4 regions of the Alloalcanivorax dieselolei B5 genome follow, and region 1 is predicted to be linked to each of the others. Evidence: predicted binding sites of a transcription regulator. Region 1 holds the regulator's gene; each other region holds the start of a gene.
The links. The regulator sigma-54, encoded in region 1, starts transcription at its own class of promoters, with help from an activator protein. The targets are predictions, from matches to a motif close to TGGCACNNNNNTTGCTNT.
Positions count from the first base shown of each region.

Region 2: a site for sigma-54 is predicted at 1,656-1,673, ahead of B5T_RS07665 (CmpA/NrtA family ABC transporter substrate-binding protein). Genes of this name have one in related genera too.
Region 3: a site for sigma-54 is predicted at 3,547-3,564, ahead of B5T_RS02150 (formate/nitrite transporter family protein). Genes of this name have one in related genera too.
Region 4: a site for sigma-54 is predicted at 2,477-2,494, ahead of B5T_RS13360 (circularly permuted type 2 ATP-grasp protein). Genes of this name have one in related genera too.

Region 1 covers NC_018691.1:3,971,127-3,976,763, reverse strand. The annotation lists gene rapZ (RNase adapter RapZ) at 1-515, opposite strand, end outside; gene ptsN (PTS IIA-like nitrogen regulatory protein PtsN) at 588-1,061, opposite strand; gene hpf (ribosome hibernation-promoting factor, HPF/YfiA family) at 1,070-1,369, opposite strand; gene B5T_RS17665 (RNA polymerase factor sigma-54) at 1,438-2,904, opposite strand; gene lptB (LPS export ABC transporter ATP-binding protein) at 3,030-3,755, opposite strand; gene lptA (lipopolysaccharide transport periplasmic protein LptA) at 3,758-4,393, opposite strand; gene lptC (LPS export ABC transporter periplasmic protein LptC) at 4,368-4,925, opposite strand; gene B5T_RS17645 (KdsC family phosphatase) at 4,922-5,425, opposite strand; gene B5T_RS17640 (KpsF/GutQ family sugar-phosphate isomerase) at 5,425-5,637, opposite strand, start outside.
Region 2 covers NC_018691.1:1,674,497-1,680,133, forward strand. The annotation lists gene B5T_RS07655 (sodium ion-translocating decarboxylase subunit beta) at 1-481, shown strand, start outside; gene B5T_RS07660 (DUF5924 family protein) at 526-1,530, shown strand; gene B5T_RS07665 (CmpA/NrtA family ABC transporter substrate-binding protein) at 1,858-3,186, shown strand; gene B5T_RS07670 (ABC transporter permease) at 3,203-4,204, shown strand; gene B5T_RS07675 (ABC transporter ATP-binding protein) at 4,213-5,049, shown strand; gene B5T_RS07680 (ANTAR domain-containing response regulator) at 5,191-5,637, shown strand, end outside.
Region 3 covers NC_018691.1:456,100-461,736, reverse strand. The annotation lists gene alkA (DNA-3-methyladenine glycosylase 2) at 1-389, opposite strand, end outside; gene gcvA (transcriptional regulator GcvA) at 565-1,458, shown strand; gene B5T_RS02165 (methylated-DNA--[protein]-cysteine S-methyltransferase) at 1,459-1,968, opposite strand; gene B5T_RS02160 (glutathione S-transferase family protein) at 2,010-2,633, opposite strand; gene B5T_RS02155 (DedA family protein) at 2,789-3,340, opposite strand; gene B5T_RS02150 (formate/nitrite transporter family protein) at 3,636-4,445, shown strand; gene B5T_RS02145 (bifunctional protein-serine/threonine kinase/phosphatase) at 4,504-5,637, shown strand, end outside.
Region 4 covers NC_018691.1:3,004,788-3,010,424, reverse strand. The annotation lists gene B5T_RS13375 (electron transfer flavoprotein-ubiquinone oxidoreductase) at 1-28, opposite strand, end outside; gene B5T_RS13370 (electron transfer flavoprotein subunit beta/FixA family protein) at 602-1,351, shown strand; gene B5T_RS13365 (electron transfer flavoprotein subunit alpha/FixB family protein) at 1,351-2,280, shown strand; gene B5T_RS13360 (circularly permuted type 2 ATP-grasp protein) at 2,546-3,985, shown strand; gene B5T_RS13355 (alpha-E domain-containing protein) at 3,979-4,932, shown strand; gene B5T_RS13350 (transglutaminase family protein) at 4,929-5,637, shown strand, end outside.

The DNA of each region.
Region 1 (5,637 bases):
AAGCCGAACGATTGGATCAACAGCGACAGTTTGACGTTGCGGCCGGCTACCCGCTGGCGGATCTGGTTGCGCAGGGAGTGGACATCCAGAGTGCTGGTGTCGATCACCAGATCCGCGCGCATGCGGATGTCGGAGAGCAGTTCGGCTTCATAGGCGATGGCATCGGCCAGAGTGCGATCATCGCCGCTGAGCGGGTGTGGGCGCCGGGTGGCACTGAAGCGTTTGAGCAGGGTGCCGTGATCGGCGTCGAGAAAGATGATTTCCGTTTCCACCTGCAACTTGCGCAGTTCCGCCAGGGTGGAGGGAAAGGCCAGCAGTTGTCGCGGCAGGTTGCGGGCATCGATCCCCACCGCCACCCGCTCCAGCACCCGGTCCTCGTCATCCAGTTGCCCGGCCAGTTGCGGCAACAGGCCCAGAGGCAGGTTGTCCACGCAGTAATAACCGTGGTCTTCCAGTGCTTGCAGAGCCGTGGTCTTACCGGATCCGGACCGGCCGCTGAGAATGGTCAGTTTCATGGCGATTGACGCTTTCTTCCCCGAAAAGACGCCCGGGCCGGGGAGAACCGGCCGCATGGGCCCCGTCGTAGCTTATGAAGCCAGGCGCAATTCGGCCTCTGACTCCACGGCGGTAATATAGAGTTGGTGATCGTCCGTGGCCTGGCGCAGTTCACGCCGATAATCCTCGTCGTTGAACAGGTTGGCCAGGTGACTCAGGGTCTTGAGGTGCTGTTCGGGGTTCTGTTCAGGCACCAGCAGAACGAACACCAGATCCACCGGCCGGCCGTCCACGGCATCGAAGTCCACCGGTTCGGCCAGTTTCAGCAGCAGGCCCACTGCCTGCTCGCAGCGTCCGAGCCGACAGTGGGGGATGGCGATGCCTTCACCGATACCGGTGGAGCCCAGGCGCTCCCGGGCCACCAGTGCATCGAACACGTCCTGGGCACCGAGGTCGCCGCAACTGGCCGCGGCCAGCTCGGCAACCTGATCCAGAAGGCGTTTTTTGCTACCCACCTCGATACCGTTATGGGTGCGGTCCTCGGTGAGAAGTTCTCGTACTCGCATAGATCCGCTTAGTGACCGTGCTTGCGGCTCACGGTCTTCTCCTTGTGTTTGAGAATCTGACGATCCAGCTTACTGGTCAGGGCATCAATAGCCGCGTACATGTCACCGGCCTCGGCGGTGGCGAAGACTTCGCCGCCGGAAATGTGGATGGTGGATTCCGCCTTGTGGGTGTTCGGCTCCGGGGACAGGATTACCTGAATGCTAGTGATCTGGTCGAAATGCCGTTCCAGCTTGGAAAACTTGTCGTCCACATAATCACGAAGGGCTTCGGTGATATCCAGGTGATGGCCACTGATGTTGATTTGCATAGCTGGCTCCTTTGCCTCGTTATTTAACCCCGGCCTCTGGCCCGGGTTATAAGCCGTTTCCCGCGTCGTCAAACCAGACGTTTGCGAGCGCTGGAAGACGGGATTCGCATCGCCTCCCGATACTTGGCGACGGTCCGGCGCGCCACCTTGATCCCTTGCTCATTGAGCAAACTGGCCAGCTTATTGTCGCTGAGTGGCTTGCGAGGGTTCTCGGCGGCGACCAGCTTCTTAATGATGGCACGAATGGCGGTGGAAGAACATTCACCGCCGCCTTCCGTGTCCACGTGACTGGAAAAGAAATACTTCAGCTCGAACACCCCTCGGGGCGTGAGCATGAACTTTTGATTGGTGACCCGGCTGATGGTGGATTCGTGCATCTCCACCGCCTCGGCGATATCGGCCAGCACCAGCGGTTTCATCGCTTCCTCGCCATAGTGGAAGAAGTCCTGCTGCACCTCGACGATGCGCCGGGCCACCTTCAGCAGGGTGTCATTACGGCTTTGCAGGCTTTTCAGGAACCAGCGCGCCTCCTGCATGCAGTTACGCAGGTACTGGCCGTCCTCGCCCTCGGTGCGGCGGGCCAGGCGGGCGTACTGGGCGTTCAGGTTGACCTTGGGCAGGACTTCTTCGTTCAGTTCCACCCGCCAGCCGCCGCGGAAGGGGCGCACCACCACATCGGGAACCGCGTATTCCGCCACCTCGCCGCCGATTTGTTCGCCCGGGGCCGGGTCCAGGGTGCGCAACAACGCCAGGGCGTCGAGGAGATCGCTTTCCGTCACCCCCATGGTGCGGCGCAGTCCGGCATAGTCGTGCTTTTCCAGTAGCGCGAGATGCCCGAGCAGGGCGGTCGCGGTGTCCAGGTGCGGGGTGTCGGCGGGCTGTTGGCGCAATTGCACGCCCAGGCATTCGGCCAGATCACGGCTGGCCACGCCGATCGGGTCGAATTGCTGCAGTCGGTGCAGGACCGCCACCACTTCGTCTTCCTCCACCGGATCATCGGCGTCGGCGATTTGCCGCTCGGCGGTGTCGAGCAGATCATCCAGGGGCAGGGACAGGTAGCCACGGTGGTCGAGGGCGTCGATGAGGATGCCGGCGATGACCCGGTCCCGGTCGCTCATCGGGCTGAGATTGAGTTGCCAGAGCAGATGGTCCTGGAGGGTGACCGGAGCGACGTGGCGCTGTTGCCAGGCGTCGGCGTCATCGTCCTCGCCGCCGCCCGAGCCGGAACCGGACTGGCCCACATAGAGGTCGTCCCATTCGCTGTCGCTCTCCACCGGTCCATCCACCAGGTCGTCCAGGGCCTCGTCGCGTTCGAGGTCCATTTCCTCCGCTTCCCAATCGTCATCGGCGGGGGTGTCGTCCTCGGTGTAGGCCTCGACCCCCTCTTCAAGTTCCAGCAGGGGGTTGGTTTCCACCGCCTGCTGGATTTCCTGGCGCAGGTCCAGCGTCGACAGTTGCAGCAAGCGAATCGCCTGCTGCAACTGCGGCGTCATGGTGAGCTGCTGGCCGATCTGGAGTTGTAGACTCGGTTTCATACTGCCTTGGTGGTCCGGTGAATCGCCAAGGCGGCAGAATAGCAGCGTCTTTCAAGGTTTCGCAATTCATTTAAGCAATATGTATGCCAATGTTGAAATTGCAATTGAAAAAGAGTAGAGGCGCGTCATAGCCGAAAGTCGGCGCCCAGATAGACGTCGCGGACCTGTTGATTACCGAGGATGGTCTGGGAATCGCCCTCGGCGATGATGTTACCGGCGCTGCAGATATAGGCGGTATCGCAGATATCCAGCGTTTCGCGCACGTTGTGGTCGGTGATCAGCACGCCGATGCCGCGATCCTTGAGATGACGAATGATGCCCTTGATGTCATTCACCGAGATCGGGTCGACCCCGGCGAACGGCTCATCGAGCAAAATGAACGCCGGATCCGTGGCCAGGCCACGGGCGATCTCCGCCCGCCGCCGCTCGCCACCGGACAGGCTCATGCCCATGCTGTCGCGGATATGGGTAATGTGGAATTCCTCGAGCAGATTGTTCAGCTCCTGCTCGCGCTCGGCTTTGCTCAGTTCCTTGCGGGTTTCGAGGATCGCCATGATGTTCTGTTCCACGGTCAGACGGCGGAAGATGCTCGCCTCCTGAGGCAGGTAGCCGATACCGCGCTTGGCGCGCCCGTGCATGGGCAGGTGGGTGATGTCCTCGCCGTTGATCTCGATGCGCCCGGCGTCCGCTTCCACCAGCCCGACGATCATGTAAAAGCAGGTGGTCTTGCCGGCGCCGTTGGGGCCCAGCAGGCCCACGATCTGGCCCGCTTCCACTTCCAGGGAGACGTCCTCGATGACACGGCGCCCTTTGTAGCTTTTGGCCAGTTGGCGGGCATTCAGTTTCGCCATGGTCAGGGGCTCTCCGTTTCATTGGGGGTGCTGTTGGCGGGCGATTGTGGCGCGCCGTCGTCCTGGCCCTGGTTGTCTTCGCCGGTTTGCGACGCCTCGTCGCCGTTATCGCCGCTCTGAGCCTGGGAGGCATTGGCGGCGGGAATCACCAGCCGCACCCGTTTGTCGCCCTCGCTGCTGGCATCCATCCGTCGGGAGTTGAGGTCATATTCCACCCGGGCCCCTTCGAAGGTGTTGCCCTGATGCTGCACATAGGCGTTGCCGGTGAGGATCAGACGACGGCGCTTGAGATCGTAGACCAGGTTGTCGGCGTGGGCGTCCAGGTCCTTGCCTTCGCGCATGCGCACCGGACTGCCGGTGGCTTCCACCCGCACCAGTTGCTCGTTCTCGGTGAACAGCCGCAAGACATCGGCGTTGAGTCGACGGTTGCCCTGGATCAGCTCGGCGTCACCCCGGTATACGCCAGTGCCGGCGTCCCGTTCGAACACCGCCTGGTTGGCGCTGACCTCCACCGGGCCTTCGGCACCAGACTGGGCCACGGCCAGCGCTGGAACCAGAATGGCGGCGGCGATTACCGCGCGCAGACGGCGCAGCGGGCCATGCACCGGACCGTTATGGCTTGGGTCCTTTGAATTCACTTACTACTCCTTGCTTGAGAGTCATGCGCCCGGTGTCCAGGTCCGCGTCCATGCGGCCCGCCCGGGTGCTGCCTTCACTGTGTCGCATATTGACGGTGTCCGGGGCGGAAACCTGGCGATCACGGCTCAGGTAGTGCAGCTCCCGGGTATCGAGGGTGACGCCGTTGTTCTTGCTGACCGCCTCGACGTTGTTTTCGAAGACGATCACATCGCCGTTGTCGCGTACTTCACCATTGTCGGCCTGGATGGTCCACTGGCTGTTGCCGTTGTTCAGGCGCAGGTCCGGGTGATCGAGCAGCGTCAGCGCTTCGCGTTCGTATTGTTCCAGATTGTTGGCCAGAAGCCGGTATTCCACTTCGCCGCTGTCGCGGTTGAACTGGCGGGCGACAATGTTTTCCGCGGTGATCACCGGGGCGCTGAGGAACGCTTCATTGTCACCTTCCAGTGGGTTGCCCCATTCGTGCAGGGTCATCATCACGATCAACCCGAGCAGGATGACGCCGCTGGCGCTGAGCAGGCCGGGCCGTCTCACTGCCCCTCCCGCAGCCGCAGCAGGCTGTCGCACACTTCCCGTACCGCCCCTTCGCCGCCGCGCGCCTCGGTGACAGTGCCGGCGGCGCTGCGCGCCGCCGCGTGGGCGTTGGCCGGGGCGAAGCCCAGCCCGGCCCACTCCAGCGCCGGCACGTCCGGTTCGTCGTCGCCCATGTAACCGATTTCTCCGGCGCTCAGGCCCAGTTGTTGTGCCAGCGCGGACAGGGCCACGCCTTTGTCCTCGCGACCCTGGATCACGTGTTCGATACCCAGGTCCCGGGCCCGGCGGGCCACCATGGCGGAGTCGCGGCCGGTGATAATGGCCAGGGTGACGCCGCTGGCCGCCAGTTTTTTCAAGCCATGGCCGTCCAGGGTGTTGAATGTTTTCAGCATCTCACCGTCCGGGCCGTAGTAGAGACGGCCATCGGTCATCACGCCGTCCACGTCGAAGGCCATCAAGCGCAGGCGCAGAGCCTGTTCCGGCTTTATCCCCAGCGTCATTACATTACCCCCGCGCGCAGCAGATCCTGGGTGTTGAGCGCACCGATCGGGCGCTGCTGGTCGTCACAGATGATCAGACCGTTCACCTTGCGCGTCTCCATCAGTTGCAATGCCTCCGCCGCCAGACGGCCGGGCTGGATGGTGACCGGGCGCGGTGACATCACATCGCGAATGCCGACGACACGGACATCGACGCCTTTCTCCAGGGTGCG
Region 2 (5,637 bases), 2.3 Mb from region 1:
ACTGATCCTGGTGGCCTTGTTGTTGCCGGACGCGGCGCCGCTGTTGGGCATGTTCTGCTTCGGCAACCTGATGCGCGAGGCCGGGGTGGTCAGCCGGCTGGTGGACACCACCAGCAACGCCCTGATCAACACGGTGACCATCCTGCTGGGGCTGGCGGTGGGCGCCAAGCTCAGCGCCGAAAGCTTTCTGGTGCTGGAGACCCTGGGCATTTTGCTGCTGGGGTTGGCGGCTTTCGTGATCGGCACCGCCTCCGGTGTGCTGATGGCCCGTTTGATGAACGCCGTCGGTAAAGTGCCGGTGAATCCGATCATCGGCGCCGCCGGGGTCTCCGCGGTACCCATGGCGGCGCGGGTGGCCAATCGGGTGGGGCTGGAATCCAATCCGCACAACCACCTGCTGATGCACGCCATGGGGCCCAATGTGGCCGGCGTCATCGGTTCGGCGGTGGCCGCCGGTGTGCTGTTGAACATGGTGGGCTGACATCGCTATCGGTATCCTGGGGCCCCCTATAACCACTCCGGGTGATGATGAACTCCACGTGGCTTGATGCCCTGATGCTCCGTTTCCACCGCCTGCGCTACCTGTGGGCGGTGGGCAGCTTTCTGCTCGGCCTGAGCAGCTATTTCCTGGTGGAACGCAAACCCTGGCTGGCCACCGTGCTGACGGTGATTCTGGTGACCACCTGGCTGGCGCTGCTCACCGAGGGCCTGTGGTCGCGGTTTTTGCGCGGCCCGGCCATGCAGAAGCTGTCCCAGGGGGCGTTGAAACTGATGCTCCAGGGGGTGCACCAGGAAGCCTTCTTCTTCACACTGCCGTTCATCCTGCTGCAATGGTCCGGCGGCGCCGCCTATGTGCTGTTCACGGGCCTGGTGATGGTCAGCGCCCTGGTCAGTATTGTCGATCCGCTGTATTTCCGTCTGGCGGCGCAGCGGGCCCTGTACTTTGGTTACCACGCCTGGGCGCTGTTCGTGGCGTTGCTGGTGTTGTTACCGCTGACCGTCAAGGTGCCCACCAACCTGGCCCTGGATGGCGCCGCCATTCTCACCGCCCTGGTCGCGCTGCCCAGCTTCTGGCGCGTGGGTGGGCCCAGGCGGCTGTATCGCTGGGTGGTACTGGTGCTGCTTTCCCTGGCCATTGCCAGTGTGCCGCTGTGGGGCGCCCGGCTGGTGCCGCCGCTGACCCTGTCATTGGAACACCGGGCCATGGCGCTGACGCTCAATCGAGAGCGGCGTGAGCCGCTGGTGACCGGTACCCGCTTCGAGGTCGCCGAGCTGAGTGGCGGGCTGTACGCGTATACCGCGATCCGCGCTCCGTTGGGGCTGGGTCAGCCGGTCAGCCATTACTGGTACCACGATGGCCAACTGGTGGACCGGATCGGCCTGGCGCTCACCGGTGGCCGGCAGGAGGGCTACCGCACCTGGTCCCATAAACGGCATTTCCCGGAACATGCCGAAGGCCGCTGGCGGGTGGAAGTGCGAACCGGCCGTGGGCAGGTGATCGGTGTATTGCGTTTCGATGTGACGCGCTGATGCCCTGAATCGGTACGCCGAATCGGCGCCGAATTGGTGCGCCTTCCCTGTTTTGGTCACGCCCGTGTCCTCCGTTTTTCTCTCCTTGCGACGCTAACTTTCTGAGCTGAAAGAACTTTTTCTATTGGCACAGGGTTTGCTCTCTTCTTCCCACGAATGACAAACCGGTGAGGGTGCCGCCAATGGCGGTGGCGCGATCACGAGCAAAGGCGCTCAAGAACGTTCGGCGATATCCGCTGATCGTTCTTGGGCGCTTTTTTTTTGTTCCGAAACACAGAAGGGGTATGACGCATGATGGGAATTCAACGGTGGTGCCGCCGGCTGGCGATGCTGGCGGGGTTGGTGGCGATACCGGCCCTGGCCGAGACCGTGGGCTGGCCGGAGAAGGCGGAACTGAAATTCGGCTTCATCAAGCTGACCGACATGGCGCCGCTGGCGGTGGCCTACGAAAAGGGCTACTTCGAGGAGGAAGGGCTGTTCGTGACGCTGGAAGCCCAGGCCAACTGGAAAGTGCTGCTGGACCGGGTCATCGACGGGCAACTGGACGGCGCCCACATGCTGGCCGGGCAGCCGCTGGGCGCCACCATAGGCTATGGCACCCAGGCGCACATCATCACCGCCTTCAGTATGGATCTGAACGGTAACGGCATCACTGTTTCCAATGACGTCTGGCAAGCGATGAAAGCGTCCCTTCCCGAGCAGGACGGCAAGCCGCTGCATCCGATCAAGGCGGACGCCCTGAAGCCGGTGGTGGAAGCCTACCGCAAGGAAGGCAAAACGTTCCGCATGGGCATGGTGTTTCCGGTTTCCACCCACAACTACGAGCTGCGTTACTGGCTCGCCGCGGGCGGCTTGAATCCGGGTTTCTATGCGCCGCACAAAGGCGATACCAGCGGCCAGTTGCAGGCGGACGTGTTGCTGTCGGTAACGCCGCCGCCGCAAATGCCGGCGACCCTGGAGGCGGGCACCATTCACGGTTATTGCGTCGGTGAGCCGTGGAACCAGCAGGCGGTGTTCAAGGGCATCGGCGTGCCGGTGATCACCGACTACGAAATCTGGAAAAACAATCCGGAGAAGGTGTTCGGTGTCAGCAAGGCGTGGGCGGACAAATACCCCAACACCCATATCCGCGTGGTCAAGGCGCTGATTCGCGCCGCCAAGTGGCTGGACGAGAACGACAACGCCAATCGCGCCGAGGCGGTGAAAATCCTGGCCCGCCCCAACTATGTCGGCGCCGACGAGGAAGTGATCGCCAATTCCATGACCGGCACCTTCGAGTATGAAAAGGGCGATATCAGACCGGTGCCGGACTTCAATGTGTTCTTCCGCCACAACGCCACCTACCCGTACTACTCCGATGCCATCTGGTATCTGACGCAAATGCGCCGTTGGGGGCAGATCAGCGAAAGCAAACCGGACAGTTGGTATCTGCAAACGGCGCAAAAAGTGTATCGGCCCGATGTCTATGCCGCTGCCGCCAAGGCCTTGATTGATGAAGGCAAGATGAGCGCCGCCGATTTCCCCGACTTCGAAAACGAAGACGGCTTCAAGCCGCCGCAAAGCGAGTTCATCGACGGCATCACCTATGACGGCCGTCACCCGAACACCTATCTGAATCAATTTCCCATTGGTTTGAAGGACGGCGACCGCCTCTGAGCGGCGAGGAGGATCCATGGTGACGATGACGCTACCGGACTGGCTGGCGCCCTATCGCGATCTGATGCGCGGCAAGGCCGGGCCGGCGCAGCAACAAGCGGTGTTGCGGCAACTGGTATGGCCGCTTCTGGGTATCGCGCTGTTCCTGCTGCTATGGCATTGGGCGGCGCAGAATATTCAGACGTCGCTGGGGCAGTTTCCCGGCCCCGCCACTGTATGGGAGCAAACCCAGGCGCTCTATCAGGAGCACCGTGAAGGGCGGCAGCGGGAAGCGGCCTTCCATGAGCGTCAGGAGAAATACATCGAGACGCGCCTGGCGCAGCAACCGGACTGGCAACCGGTACGCCGGGACTATACCGGCGCGCCCACCTTTTTCGATCAGGTCGGCACCAGTCTGATCACCGTGATGAGCGGCTTTCTGCTGGCTTCGGCGCTGGCCATACCGCTGGGCATTGTGGTCGGCCTGAGCGCCGGCGTGCACGCGGCGGTGAATCCGCTGATTCAGATTTTCAAACCGGTATCGCCGCTGGCCTGGCTGCCGCTGGTGACTATGGTGGTCAGCGCCGTTTACACCAGCAGTGATCCCTGGCTGGCCAAGTCGTTTCTCACTTCCATGTTCACCGTCACGCTGTGTTGTTTATGGCCCACCTTGCTGAACACCGCGGTGGGCGTGACCTCGGTGAGCAGCGATCTGACCAACGTGTCGCGGGTGTTGCGTCTTAATGCTTTCGAGCATGTGCGCCGTATTGTGTTGCCCTCGGCACTGCCGATGATGTTCACCGGTCTGCGATTGAGTCTGGGGATCGCCTGGATGGTGCTGATTGCCGCGGAAATGCTGGCGCAGAATCCGGGTCTCGGAAAATTCGTCTGGGATGAATTCCAGAACGGCAGCTCCCAGTCACTGGGACGCATCATGGTGGCGGTGCAGGTGATCGGGTTGATCGGTTTTCTGCTGGACCGGCTGATGCTGGCGCTGCAACGGTTTCTGGTATGGGACAAGAGCGCCGCGCAGCGCTAGGAGAAGGTATGACAGCATTATTGGAACTGTCCAACGTAGGCATGGCCTTTGATACACCGACCGGGCGTTTCGAAGCCTTGAAGGGGGTGAACCTGAAAATCGCCGCCGGTGAATTCGTGTCGCTGATCGGTCACTCCGGCTGCGGCAAATCCACCGTGTTGAATATTGTCGCCGGCTTGCTGCACGCCACCGATGGCGGTGTGATTCTGGATCGCCGGGAGGTCACCGAACCCGGCCCGGAACGGGCGGTGGTGTTCCAGAACCACTCGCTGCTGCCCTGGCTCACCGCCTTTGAGAACGTGGAACTGGCGGTGCGGCAGGTGTTCCGCAAACAGAAAAGCAAAAAGGAAATGCGGGACTGGGTGGCCTATAACCTGGAGCTGGTGCACATGGCGCACGCCATGGACAAGACCCCTCAAGAGATCTCCGGCGGCATGAAGCAGCGGGTGGGCATTGCCCGGGCGCTGGCCATGCAACCGCGCGTGCTGCTCATGGATGAGCCTTTCGGCGCGCTGGACGCGCTTACCCGTGCTCATCTGCAGGATTCACTGATGGCGATTCACGCGCAACTGGGCACCACCGTGATCATGATCACCCACGATGTGGACGAGGCGGTGCTGTTGTCCGACCGCATCGTGATGATGAGCAACGGCCCGTCCGCCACCATTGGCGAAGTGCTGCCGGTGGCGCTGCCGCGCCCCAGGGACCGGTTGGCGTTGGCGGACGATCCTGTTTACCACCGCTGCCGGCAAAAGGTGCTGCGGTTTCTCTATGAGAAGCAAAACAAGGTCACCGCCTTGCCCAGCCGTCCGGACCCGGCGGCGCCGCAGCGGCAGCAGGCCTGATCGGCGTCACGACGGTGCGGAAGAGGGCGCGGTTTTGCACTGGATTGGTGCGCTTTCCGCGCCCCGGTCCGTGCGCGGCATGAAAACCGGGCCATGACCGCTTGGCACAGCGGTTGCTACAACGGGGGGAAGCCAACCAACATGGATGCCGACAAGCCCATGCCATTGAAGATCATGCTGGTGGACGATCAGCCGCCGCGGGCAGCGATGCTTGAGCGGGCCCTGGAAGATGAAGGGCACGTCATTCTGTGCCGCCTCACCAGCGCCGCCGGTTTGTCACAGAAAGTGATGGCGTGCAATCCGGACATGGTGATCGTCGACATGAACGCGCCGGACCGGGATACGCTGGAGAGTATGGCGCTGGTGCAGCGCGACATGCCCCGTCCCATCGTCATGTTCTGTGGCCAGGACGACGAGGACCTGATCGTCGCCGCGCTGCGCGCCGGCGTCAGTGCCTATGTGGCCGGCGAAACAGACCTGTCCCGGGTGCGCGGCGTGATGCGTGTGGCCACCGCCCGCTTCCGTGAATACCAGGCGCTGCGAGAGGAACTGGAGCAGACCCGGGAGGCGCTGGAGGAACGCAAGCTG
Region 3 (5,637 bases), 1.4 Mb from region 1:
ACCGGCGCCACGCCGAATTCGGAGTGGAAAGCCCGGCGCAAATGGCGATCGGTGACGCCAAGCCGTTCCGCCAGAGTCGTCAGCGATTCCCCATCGCCCGCCCCGGCATCCAGATATTCCGCCGCCTGTCTGGCCAGGCGGCGGTTCGCGTCCACGCTGGCATCCCCCGGCGCCAGTTCCGGCCGGCAGCGCAGACAAGGACGGTAGCCTTCGGATTCCGCCGCCGCGGCGCTGGCGAAGAAACGGCAGTTCTCCCGCTTCGGCAGACGCGCCGGACACACCGGCCGGCAGTACACGCCGGTGGAGGACACCGCCACGAAAAAGCGCCCGTCGAAACGAACATCGCGGGTGCGAAGGGCCTGATAACACTGATCATCGTCAATCCACATGGAACCGATCATACCCCCCGGTGCCGTCCGCTACTCGCCCTTTTCGGACCTGGAGATTTTTGTTTTTTATTCAGAAAAACTAAATTCCAAAATGGTACCAAAAGAGGGAGACTCCATTAGGTGGAAGGGCATTGCCCCGATCTGTCTCAAACATCAGGCATAGGCAAACTAAATCATGAGTGCGGTTCTGCCGTTACTGGCCCTACGCGCCTTTACTGAAATTGGACGGCATGGCAGCGTCAAGCGCGCCGCCGGGGTGATGGGGGTTACGCCCGGCGCGGTCAGTCAGCAACTGAAACAGTTGGAGGAGCGGATCGGCGCGCCTCTGTTTATCCGAACCCGCCAGGGCATGCAGCTCACCGAAGCCGGCGAACAGGTTCATCCCGCCCTGCTCCAGGCCTTCGAACAGATCGAACGCAGCCTGGGCAGCCTGGAAGCCCGGAACGCCCGGCAAACACTGACCGTGAGCACCACGCCGTCCTTTGCCGCCTCCTGGCTGGTGCCCCGTCTCGGCCGCTTCACCGAGCGTCACCCGGATATCGATGTTCGCGTGGAGGCCTCATCCGATCTGATCCACTTTCAGCGTGACCGGGTGGACGTGGCGATCCGTCACGGCCTGGGCGATTACCCCGGACTGGCATGCCTGCGCCTGATGGCGTCGGTGCTGGTGCCGGTGGCCAGCCCCGCCCTGTTGGCCCGGGGACCACTGATCCAGGAACCCGCCGACTGTCTGGCCTTCCCACTACTGCAAAACAGCAACCGGGCGGACTGGGTGCTGTGGCTGAAAGCACTGGGGGTGAGCGAACCGACCCACGCCGACCGGGGACCCGCATTCAATGACGAGCTGCTGCTGATCCGGGCGGCGGAGGCCGGGCAGGGTCTCGCTTTGATCCGGGATGTGCATGCCCGGGCGGAAATCGATGCCGGCCGGCTGGTACTGGCTCTGGATCAGCCCTGGCCATCGGATTTCGCCTATTATCTGGTGTGGCCGTCTTCGGTGCAGGAAAAGCCGGCCATGACACTCTTCAGAGAATGGCTGGCACAGGAGGCATCGTGCGGCGAGGACTGATCACAACAAACTCCGCTGCGGCAGCGCGCACTCCAACTCAAGCAACGCCTGCTTGCGTTCGATCCCGCCAGCGTAGCCGGTAAGGCTGCCGTCGGCACCAATCACCCGGTGACAAGGGACAATAATGGCGATCGGATTGACCGCATTGGCACGGCCAATAGCCCGCGCCGAAGTGGGCCGGGGCAGCCGTGTTGCCAACTCGCCATAGGAGATGGTGGTGCCGTAGGGCACTCGCCGCAGATGGCGCCAGGCCTCTTGCAGAAAAGCGTTACCCAGGGGCGCCAGCGGCACGTCGAAATCCGTCAATTGCTCAGCGAAATAAGCGTCCAGTTGCTCCGCCACAGGACGGACAGCCGCCGCATCCTGAACATAGGACAGGCCGCGCCAATGCACACTGGCCGGATGATGCTGCCCATCAACGAACTCCAGACGCACCAGAGCACCTTGCTCATCAACCAGGGCAATCATCGGCCCCAGCGGCGTGGCTAACACATCAGCCCTGTACGTCATACCTGATCACCCTGGAACCTGTTCTTGATATTGAATAAACATCACGGCCCGGTGGCCGGTGCCGGCAGCATCACGCCACGCCCTACCGCCGGCCGCCGCGCCACGGCATCATGCCAGCGTGTCAAATGGCGATGGTGCTCGAATCCGAAGCCGCAAATCACGGCGATATGCGTCCAGCCGAAAGTGGCGATATCGGCGATGGAATAGCTGTCGCCAGCCAGAAAGACCCGGCTACTCAGATGCCGGTCCAGCGTGGCGAAGGCTTCCTCGCTCAAGCTCCGGTAACGATCAATAGCCTCGCGCAACCGGGTCGGCGCGAACAACTCGAAATGCACGCGCTGTCCCAGTATCGGCCCCATGCTGGCGGAATGAAACTGCAGCCATTTGATCGCTTCCCAACGGGCCGTCAACGCCTCCGGCAGCAGGCGCCCGGTTTTTTCCGCCAGATACAACAGGATCGCCGAGGACTCAAAAAGCGTCACTCCGGTTTGCTCATCACGCAGGACGGGAATCCGGCCATGGGGGTTCATCGCCAGGAAAGACGATTGGCGATGCTCGCCAGCATGAAGATTGACCTGTTCCAGCGCATAAGGCAGCCCCAGCTCTTCAAGAGCAATGGTGACCTTGAAGCCGTTGGGGGAAGAATCCGTGAATACAGTGATCATGGGGCAGGCTCGCTTCTCTGTCAGGAAAACCAGAATCGCAAGGTAGCCAGACCGCGGGCTCGGGGAAAACGATATGTACTGAGCTCAGGGTATAGAAAGACTAAAGCGGTTCGTGGACCATGGATGTCCCACCGCTGAGGGCGGCGAATCGCGTGTCAGCGAGGTGCGCGAAAATGGCGCCACAGCCACATCAGCACACCGATCAGAAGCAGGCCCCCCAACACATAAAACTCGTAGCGTTTCAGATGGCCAAGCAGCCCTTCCAGCAGGGTGCCGAAATGGAAGGCGGCGAAGCCCAGTGCCGTTGCCCAGATCGCGGCGCCCAGGGCATTGAACAGCAAATACCGGCGCGGCGGATAGCCGGACAGGCCGATCACCACCGGCATCACCGTACGCAGGCCATAGACGAAACGGAAACCCAGCACCCACAGATCCGGGTGGCGCCGCACCAGACCCAAGGCTTTTTCCCCCGCCGCTTCCCAGCGCGCCTTGCGTCGCAACAACCGCCGGCCATGGTGACGCCCGAGCAGAAACCAGAGCTGATCGCCGCAAAAAGCACCGGCGAAAGCGGTGAATATCACCAGGTCCAGACGCAGATAGTCATGGAACGCCAGGAACCCCGCCAGTACCAGAATCGTCTCGCCTTCCAGAAAGGTCCCCACGAACAGGGCGGGATAGCCAAAGTGTTCCAGGAAGTGTTGAAGCATGGTGAAGGCCGGCAGGGGGAAGCCGGCAGCCTACCCCGATTGCCGATACCGCACAATTAACGACACGCCTTCCGGTAAAGCACCAAAACGGACCCGGGCCAATGCACCACAATGGCGCCATACTTTCGAACCGGATCTGGGTCGCCACTACCACCAAAACAATAAACTCCTTTTATATCAAATAGTTAATGATTTCTCTGCTCTCCTGGTGCGGTTCTTGCTGCTCCCTTCCCTAGCAATAGAACGACGCTTTTAAGGGCTTTCCGCAAACCTTGATGATCCAGAGAGTGCGACCATGTCTTACCTAGTGCCTTCCGAATTCGTCACCAAAATGGTGGATGCCGGTGAATCGAAGATTTACATGGCCACCCGCGACACTTTGATCCGTGCCTACATGGCTGGCGCCATCCTCGCCCTGGCGGCGGCCATGGCGGTAACCATCACGGTGCAAACTGGCAACCCCCTGATCGGGGCCCTGTTGTTCCCCGTCGGCTTCTGCATGCTCTATCTGATGGGGTTCGACCTCCTGACCGGCGTGTTCATGCTGACCCCGCTGGCGCTGCTGGACCGGCGCCCGGGAGTGACCGGCAACCGCGTGCTGAAGAATTGGGGCCTCGTGTTCCTGGGCAACTTCGCCGGCGCGCTCACCGTGGCGTTCATGATGTCGTTCATTCTTACCTACGGCTTCAACACGGAGCCAGGCGCCGTGGGCGAAAAGCTGGCGGCCATTGGTGAATCCCGTACCCTCGGCTATGCCGAGTATGGCCTGGCCGGCTGGATCACCATTTTCATTCGCGGCATGCTGTGCAACTGGATGGTGTCCATGGGCGTGGTGGGCGCGATGATTTCCACCAATGTTTCCGGCAAGGTGATCGCCATGTGGATGCCGATCTTTCTGTTCTTCTACATGGGCTTCGAGCACTCGGTGGTGAACATGTTCCTGTTCCCCTGCGCCATGCTGATGGGCGGCGATTTCTCAGTGGCGGACTACTTTATCTGGAACGAAATTCCCACAGCGCTGGGCAACCTGGTGGGCGGCCTCGCCTTCACCGGTCTGACTCTCTATACCACCCATGTGCGCACCGCGCCGAAACGTTCCCTGTAATCCCGGGAGCAGCAACCGAAAGGACCGCGCTCCGGCCACGGACGGGGCGCCCAACACCATGCCTTCCTCCCTTCAGGTATCCCTGGGACAGTACTCCGACAAAGGCCGCAAAGCCGTCAATCAAGATTTCCACGGCGCGCTGATTCCCGAGGGAATGCCGCTGACCAGCAAGGGGCTGGTGCTGGCGCTGGCCGATGGCATCGGCAGCAGCAACGTCAGTCACATCGCCTCGGAAACCGCGGTCAGCAGCTTTCTCGAAGACTACTTCAGCACCCCGGAGACCTGGTCGGTACGGCAATCCGCGCAACGGGTGATCAATGCCACCAATGCCTGGCTGCACGCGCAAACCCGCCAAAGCCAATACCGTTATGACCTGGACCGGGGCTACGTATGCACTTTTACCGCTCTGGTGATCAAGGGGGACAGCGCCCATTGCTTCCATCTGGGTGATGCCCGCCTGTATCGGCTGAGTAATGGCGTCCTGGAACAGCTCACCGAAGATCACCGGTTGTGGGTGTCACAAGAGCAGAGTTACCTGAGCCGGGCGCTGGGCATGAACGCCCGCGCGGAAATCGATCATCTCAGCATGCCGGTAACGGAAGGGGACTGGTTCGTGCTGGCCACCGACGGCGTCCACGAGTATCTGGATGCCGACACCCTGATCAGCACTCTGGCCTCGCAAACCGATCCGCAACAGGCGGCAAAGACCCTGGCGGCGCTGGCCTACGAACGCGGCAGCGAGGATAACCTGACCGTGCAGGTACTGCGCGTCGACCGGTTGCCGCGGGCGGAGCCCTCCGCCTTGTCCGGCCGCCTTGACGATCTGCCGCTACCGCCGGAGTTGCAGGTTCGCATGGAATTCGACGGCTACCGTATTCTGCGGGAGCTGCATGCGAGCAGCCGCAGCCATGTCTATCTGGCGGAGGATCTGGACAGCGGCACCACCGTGGTACTGAAAACCCCGGCCATCGACCGCGCCGCTGATCGCGCCTTTCTGGAACGGTTCATGATGGAGGAATGGATCGCCCATCGCATCGATCATCCCCATGTTCTCAAGGCGCCGCCAAGGCAACGGCAACGTCGTTACCTGTACACCGTGACGGACTATGTGGACGGGAAAACCCTGACTCAGTGGATGCGCGACCACCCCAACCCTTCGCTGGAAACGGTTCGGGATCTGGTGGAACAGATC
Region 4 (5,637 bases), 970 kb from region 1:
CGTCGACTTCCATAGATTCGCGTTCCACAGCCTGTCTCCTAACTATCGGTTGCGTTACAGCCCTTCTGCTGGGGCCGGTCGGGAACCCCCGAGCCCCGCACCACCTTGTTCGGTGCCGGGTTCGGCGCACATTGTTCCGGGCCCTGGTATGGCCGGCCAGTCGCTGCGGGCCTTATGGGCCGGCAGGACATAGAGCGCTGTTCAGAGGTTCGGGCGCCTGCATCCGCCAATGCGAAAAAAAGGGCGGTACAGGCCTTAGGGTGCGCGGAGTATATAAGCATCGGCTATATTCCACCACTTTCGGAATGGTTTTCCACACCAATTCAAACGAGCGTTTGGATTATCGTCGGATCAGCGGAAATGGGCAAGGGCAGGGGAGACGGAGCAACCCGGTCGTTATTGCCGGGATGACCGCAAGGTCATGAAAAATGGACGAAAATTGATGTCTATTTGCAACAAAATCATCCGGTTACGATTTTCCGGCCTATTGACCTCGTTCCGGCCAGAGTTCAAGATAGCCGCTCTCTCGCGGGGGTGGACCCGGTAACGGCGTCGTCTCGCCTCCTTCTACAAGTCATCAGTGGAACATTCCGAGGATCCTATGAAGGTTCTTGTACCCATCAAGCGAGTCGTTGACTACAACGTTAAGGTTCGCGTGAAGGCAGACAACTCCGGTGTTGATCTCGCCAATGTGAAAATGGCCATGAACCCCTTCTGTGAAATCGCTGTGGAAGAAGCGGTACGGCTGAAGGAAAAAGGCGTGGTTACCGAGATCGTTGCCGTGTCCATCGGTCCCAAGGCCGCCCAGGAACAACTGCGTACCGCCATGGCGCTGGGCGCGGACCGTTCGATTCTGGTGGAAACCGACGAGGAAGTTCAGCCTCTGGGTATCGCCAAGGCCCTCAAAGCCATCGTTGATGAAGAAAAGCCGGAGTTGGTCATCCTCGGCAAACAGGCCATCGACGGTGACAACAACCAGACCGGTCAGATGCTGGCGGCTCTGGCCGGCATGCCGCAAGGCACCTTCGCTTCCGAAGTGAACGTGGCCGACGGCAAGGTGAAAGTGACCCGTGAAATCGACGGCGGTCTGCAAACCGTTGAGCTGAGCCTGCCGGCGGTGGTGACCACCGATCTGCGCCTCAACGAGCCGCGCTACGCTTCCCTGCCGAACATCATGAAAGCCAAGAAGAAGCCGCTGGACGTGAAAGCCCCGGCTGATCTGGGCGTTGACCTGACTCCGCGCGTCACCACCGAGAAGGTGGAAATGCCGCCGGAACGCAGTGCCGGTGTCAAGGTGGGCTCCGTTGATGAGCTGGTGGATAAACTGAAAAACGAAGCGAAGGTGATCTGATGAGTGTTTTAGTCTACGCCGAACACGATAACGCTACGCTCAATAAGGTTACCCTGAGCGTGGTTGCCGCCGCCAAGGAGCTCGGTGGCGACGTCACCGTCCTGGTTGCCGGTAAAGGTTGTGGCGCCGTGGCTGAAGCGGCCGCCAAGGTTGATGGCGTAAGCAAAGTGCTGTGCGCTGACAACGACGCCTACGAGCACCAGCTGGCGGAAAACATCGCCGACCTGGTGGTTGAGCTGGCCGGCGACTACAGCCACATCCTGGCCGCCGCCACCACCACCGGCAAGAACTTCGCGCCGCGCGTGGCCGCTCTGCTGGACGCTCCGCAGATCTCCGAAATCTCCGACGTGGTCGACGGCGACACCTTCAAGCGTCCGATCTACGCCGGTAACGCCATCGCCACCGTGAAATGCGCCGACGCCAAGAAAGTGCTCACCGTGCGTGGCACCTCCTTCGACGGCGTTGCCGAGGAAGGCGGTTCCGCCAGCGTTGAGAACGTTGACGTGGTCAAGGACGCCGGTATCTCCTCCTTCGTGGGTGAGGAACTGGCCAAGTCCGACCGTCCGGAACTGACCAGTGCCGACATCGTGATCTCCGGTGGCCGCGGCATGGGCAACGGCGACAACTTCGAAATCCTCTACAAAGTGGCCGACAAGCTTGGCGCCGCCGTGGGTGCATCCCGCGCCGCCGTTGACGCCGGTTTCGTGCCGAACGACATGCAGGTGGGTCAGACCGGTAAGATCGTTGCCCCGAACCTGTACATCGCCGTCGGTATCTCCGGTGCCATCCAGCACTTGGCGGGCATGAAGGATTCCAAAGTGATCGTGGCCATCAACAAGGACGAAGAAGCCCCCATCTTCCAGGTGGCGGACTACGGTCTGGTGGCGGATCTGTTCGAAGCGGTACCGGAGCTGGACAGCAAGCTCTGAACACTCGCATTCGACGATGTCCTGGAAAGCCCGGCCTAGTGCCGGGCTTTCTGCTTTTGGGGCGGGGGAATCCATTGCCCTGCTGGCGAAGCCTTGTTGTGCCCCGATTTGGTGCCTCAAGGTCGGCCTGCTTCAGCATGGATCGCAGTCTTGCGCCATGCCGGGGCGGATGTCCCTGAATCCTTTGTCTCCGAATTGGCATATCCCTTGCTGAGCCTGTTGGTATCCCCGTCGTTGGGGAAAGGGCCACAGGGAATAACGCGCCATGCAGTCGATTACACCGCCGGCGGTGTCCGGCTTTGATGAGATGTTCGCCAGGGAAGGGGCGGTTCGCCCCCACTATTCCAGTTATCACGGCTGGTTGTTGGGGCAGTCCAATGAGCTCCTGCACCGCAAGCGTCAGGAAGCCGAGCTGTTGTTCCACCGGGTCGGCATCACCTTCAATGTCTACGGTGAGGAGAGTGGCGCGGAGCGGCTGATTCCTTTTGATGTGGTTCCCCGCATTATTCCTGAACAGGAATGGCACCACCTGGAGCAGGGCACGGCCCAGCGGGTGAGGGCATTGAACCAATTCCTCGATGACATTTACCACGGCCAGGAGATTATCCGCGCCGGCCGCATTCCCGCCGATCAGATCTATGGCAACGCCCATTACCAGCCCTGCATGCAGGACGTGGATCTGCCCAATCAGGTGTACAGCCACGTCAGCGGCGTGGACCTGATCCGTGACGGTGAGGGAACCTGGTACGTCCTGGAGGACAATCTGCGTACCCCGTCCGGGGTCAGCTATATGATCGAAAACCGGCGGGTGATGATGCGGTTGTTCCCGGAGTTGTTCGCCGGGCAATCGGTGGCGCCGGTGGAGCACTATCCATCGCTGTTGCTGGATACCTTGCAGCATAGTAGTGCCGTGGCCTATCCCACGGTGGTGCTGCTGACGCCCGGGCGTTTCAACAGCGCCTACTTCGAGCACGCCTTCCTGGCGCAGCAGATGGGGATCGAATTGGTGGAGGGGGCGGATCTGTTCGTCAAGGATGGCTTCGTCTACATGCGCACCACCGCCGGGCCGCAACGGGTGGACGTGATCTATCGCCGCATTGATGACGATTTCCTCGACCCGCTGGCGTTCAACCCGGAATCCATGCTGGGGGTGCCCGGCCTGCTGTCGGTGTACCGGCAGGGTAACGTGGTGCTGGCCAACGCCATTGGCTCCGGGGTCGGCGATGACAAGTCCATTTATCCTTATGTGCCGGAGATGATCCGCTTCTATCTGGGTGAGGAGCCGATTCTGGAAAACGTCCCGACCCGGCTATGCCGCCGTCCGGAGGACCTCCAGTACGTATTGGAGCACCTGCCGGAACTGGTGGTTAAGGAGGTCCACGGCGCCGGCGGTTACGGCATGCTGGTGGGACCGGCGGCCAGCCGCGAGGAGATCGAGGGTTTCCGTCAGCGTCTGCGGGCACGGCCCGACAATTACATCGCCCAGCCGACCCTGTCGCTGTCCACCTGCCCGATCTTCGTCGAGCAGGGCATCGCGCCCCGGCATATCGACTTGCGCCCATTCGTGCTCAGTGACGGCCGTACTACCCGCATGGTGCCCGGCGGTCTCACGCGGGTGGCGATGAATGCCGGTTCGCTGGTGGTGAACTCGTCCCAAGGGGGCGGCACCAAGGACACCTGGGTGGTGGGGGCGCCGTCATGTTGAGTCGCACCGCGTCCGACCTGTACTGGCTGTCCCGTCTGGTTGAGCGGGCCGAGAACACCGCGCGCATGCTCGACGTGGCCTGGAATCTGTCGATGATGCCGTTCGTCGCCAATCCCCGCGATGAGATGATGGCGCCGTTGATGATCTCGGGCACGCATGAGCTGTATATGAGCCGGTACGATGACGTCCAGGTGCGCGAGGTACTGCATTTCTTCACCCTGGATCAGGACAACCCCGGCAGCATTTTCAACTGCCTGCGTCTGGCGCGGGAGAACGGCCACGCGGTGCGCGGCAAGATCACCGCCGAGATGTGGGAAAGCATCAACAGTACCTGGCTGGAGTTGAAGGAGATTCACCGTGGTGGCCTGGATCAATACGGTGCCAGCGCTTTTTTTGATTGGGTGAAAAAACGTTCCCACCTGTTCCGTGGCGCCACTTACGGCACCATCATGCGCAATGACGCCTTCCGTTTTCTGCGCATTGGTACCTTTATCGAGCGGGCCGATAACACGGCCCGTATCCTCGATGTGAAATACCAGATCGGCACTCTCTACGGGAGTCTCTACGGCGTTCCTTCCGGCGGTGACGCCATGGACTTCTATCGCTGGCACGCCTTGCTGCATTCGGTGGGGGCGTATGAATCCTATCGCGAGCTTTACAGCGAGGCTATTAGCGCCGACCGGGTAGCGGAACTGCTGGTTCTCGGCGCCGAGGTGCCACGCTCGCTACGCTCGTGCATGCAAATGCTGTGCGAGTTGCTGCCGGCGATCGAGGGGCGCGCCGGGCAGACCGCCAAGCGCTTGGCGGCGGTGCAGTTCGCGCGGCTGCAGTACGGTGATCTGGAACATGTGCTGGACACCGGCTTGCACGATTACCTGACGGACTTTCTGCGTCGTATCAATGAGCTGGCGGATACCATCCGCGAGGAATATCTGGAGGTCGTATGAAACTGTCGATTCGACACAGCACCGAATACCGCTATTCCGAGCAAGTGCTGCACAGCACGCAGTATTTGCGGCTGACGCCGCGTCCGTCGGCGCGGCAGCGCATTCTGCACTGGCATCTGGACATGCCGGAGCCGGCCAGCGAGGCCTCCGACGGCTTTGGTAATATCCTGCACGTGCTGACCCTGGACCAACCCCACGAGGCCATACACCTCACCGCCACCGGCGAAGTGGAAATCGATGGTGAGGACCGTGAGGATGACGACACCCGGATCTCCCCTCTGGTTTACTGCCGCTATTCTCCGTTTACCCGCCCTGACTCGTTGCTCCATGAACTGGCCCGGAGTCATCAGCGTACCGCCGGGACCTTGACCAATCTTGAGGGGCTGAGCGAAACCATCCTGTCGCGAATGCCGTTTACGCCCGGCATCACCGATGTATCCAGCACCGCCGCCGAGGCTTATCGGTTAAGGAAAGGGGTGTGCCAGGATCATACCCATGTGTTTTTGTCCTGCTGCCGGGCCTTGGGGATTCCCGCCCGTTACGTCAGCGGCTATCTTTACAGCGATGATTCCGAGCACGTCGCCAGCCATGCCTGGGCCGAAGTCTGGTTCGATGAGCGCTGGCACACGTTTGACGTGACCAACCAGACCCGCCGTCCGAGACGCCATCTGAAACTGGCGGTGGGCTTCGACTATCTGGATGCCT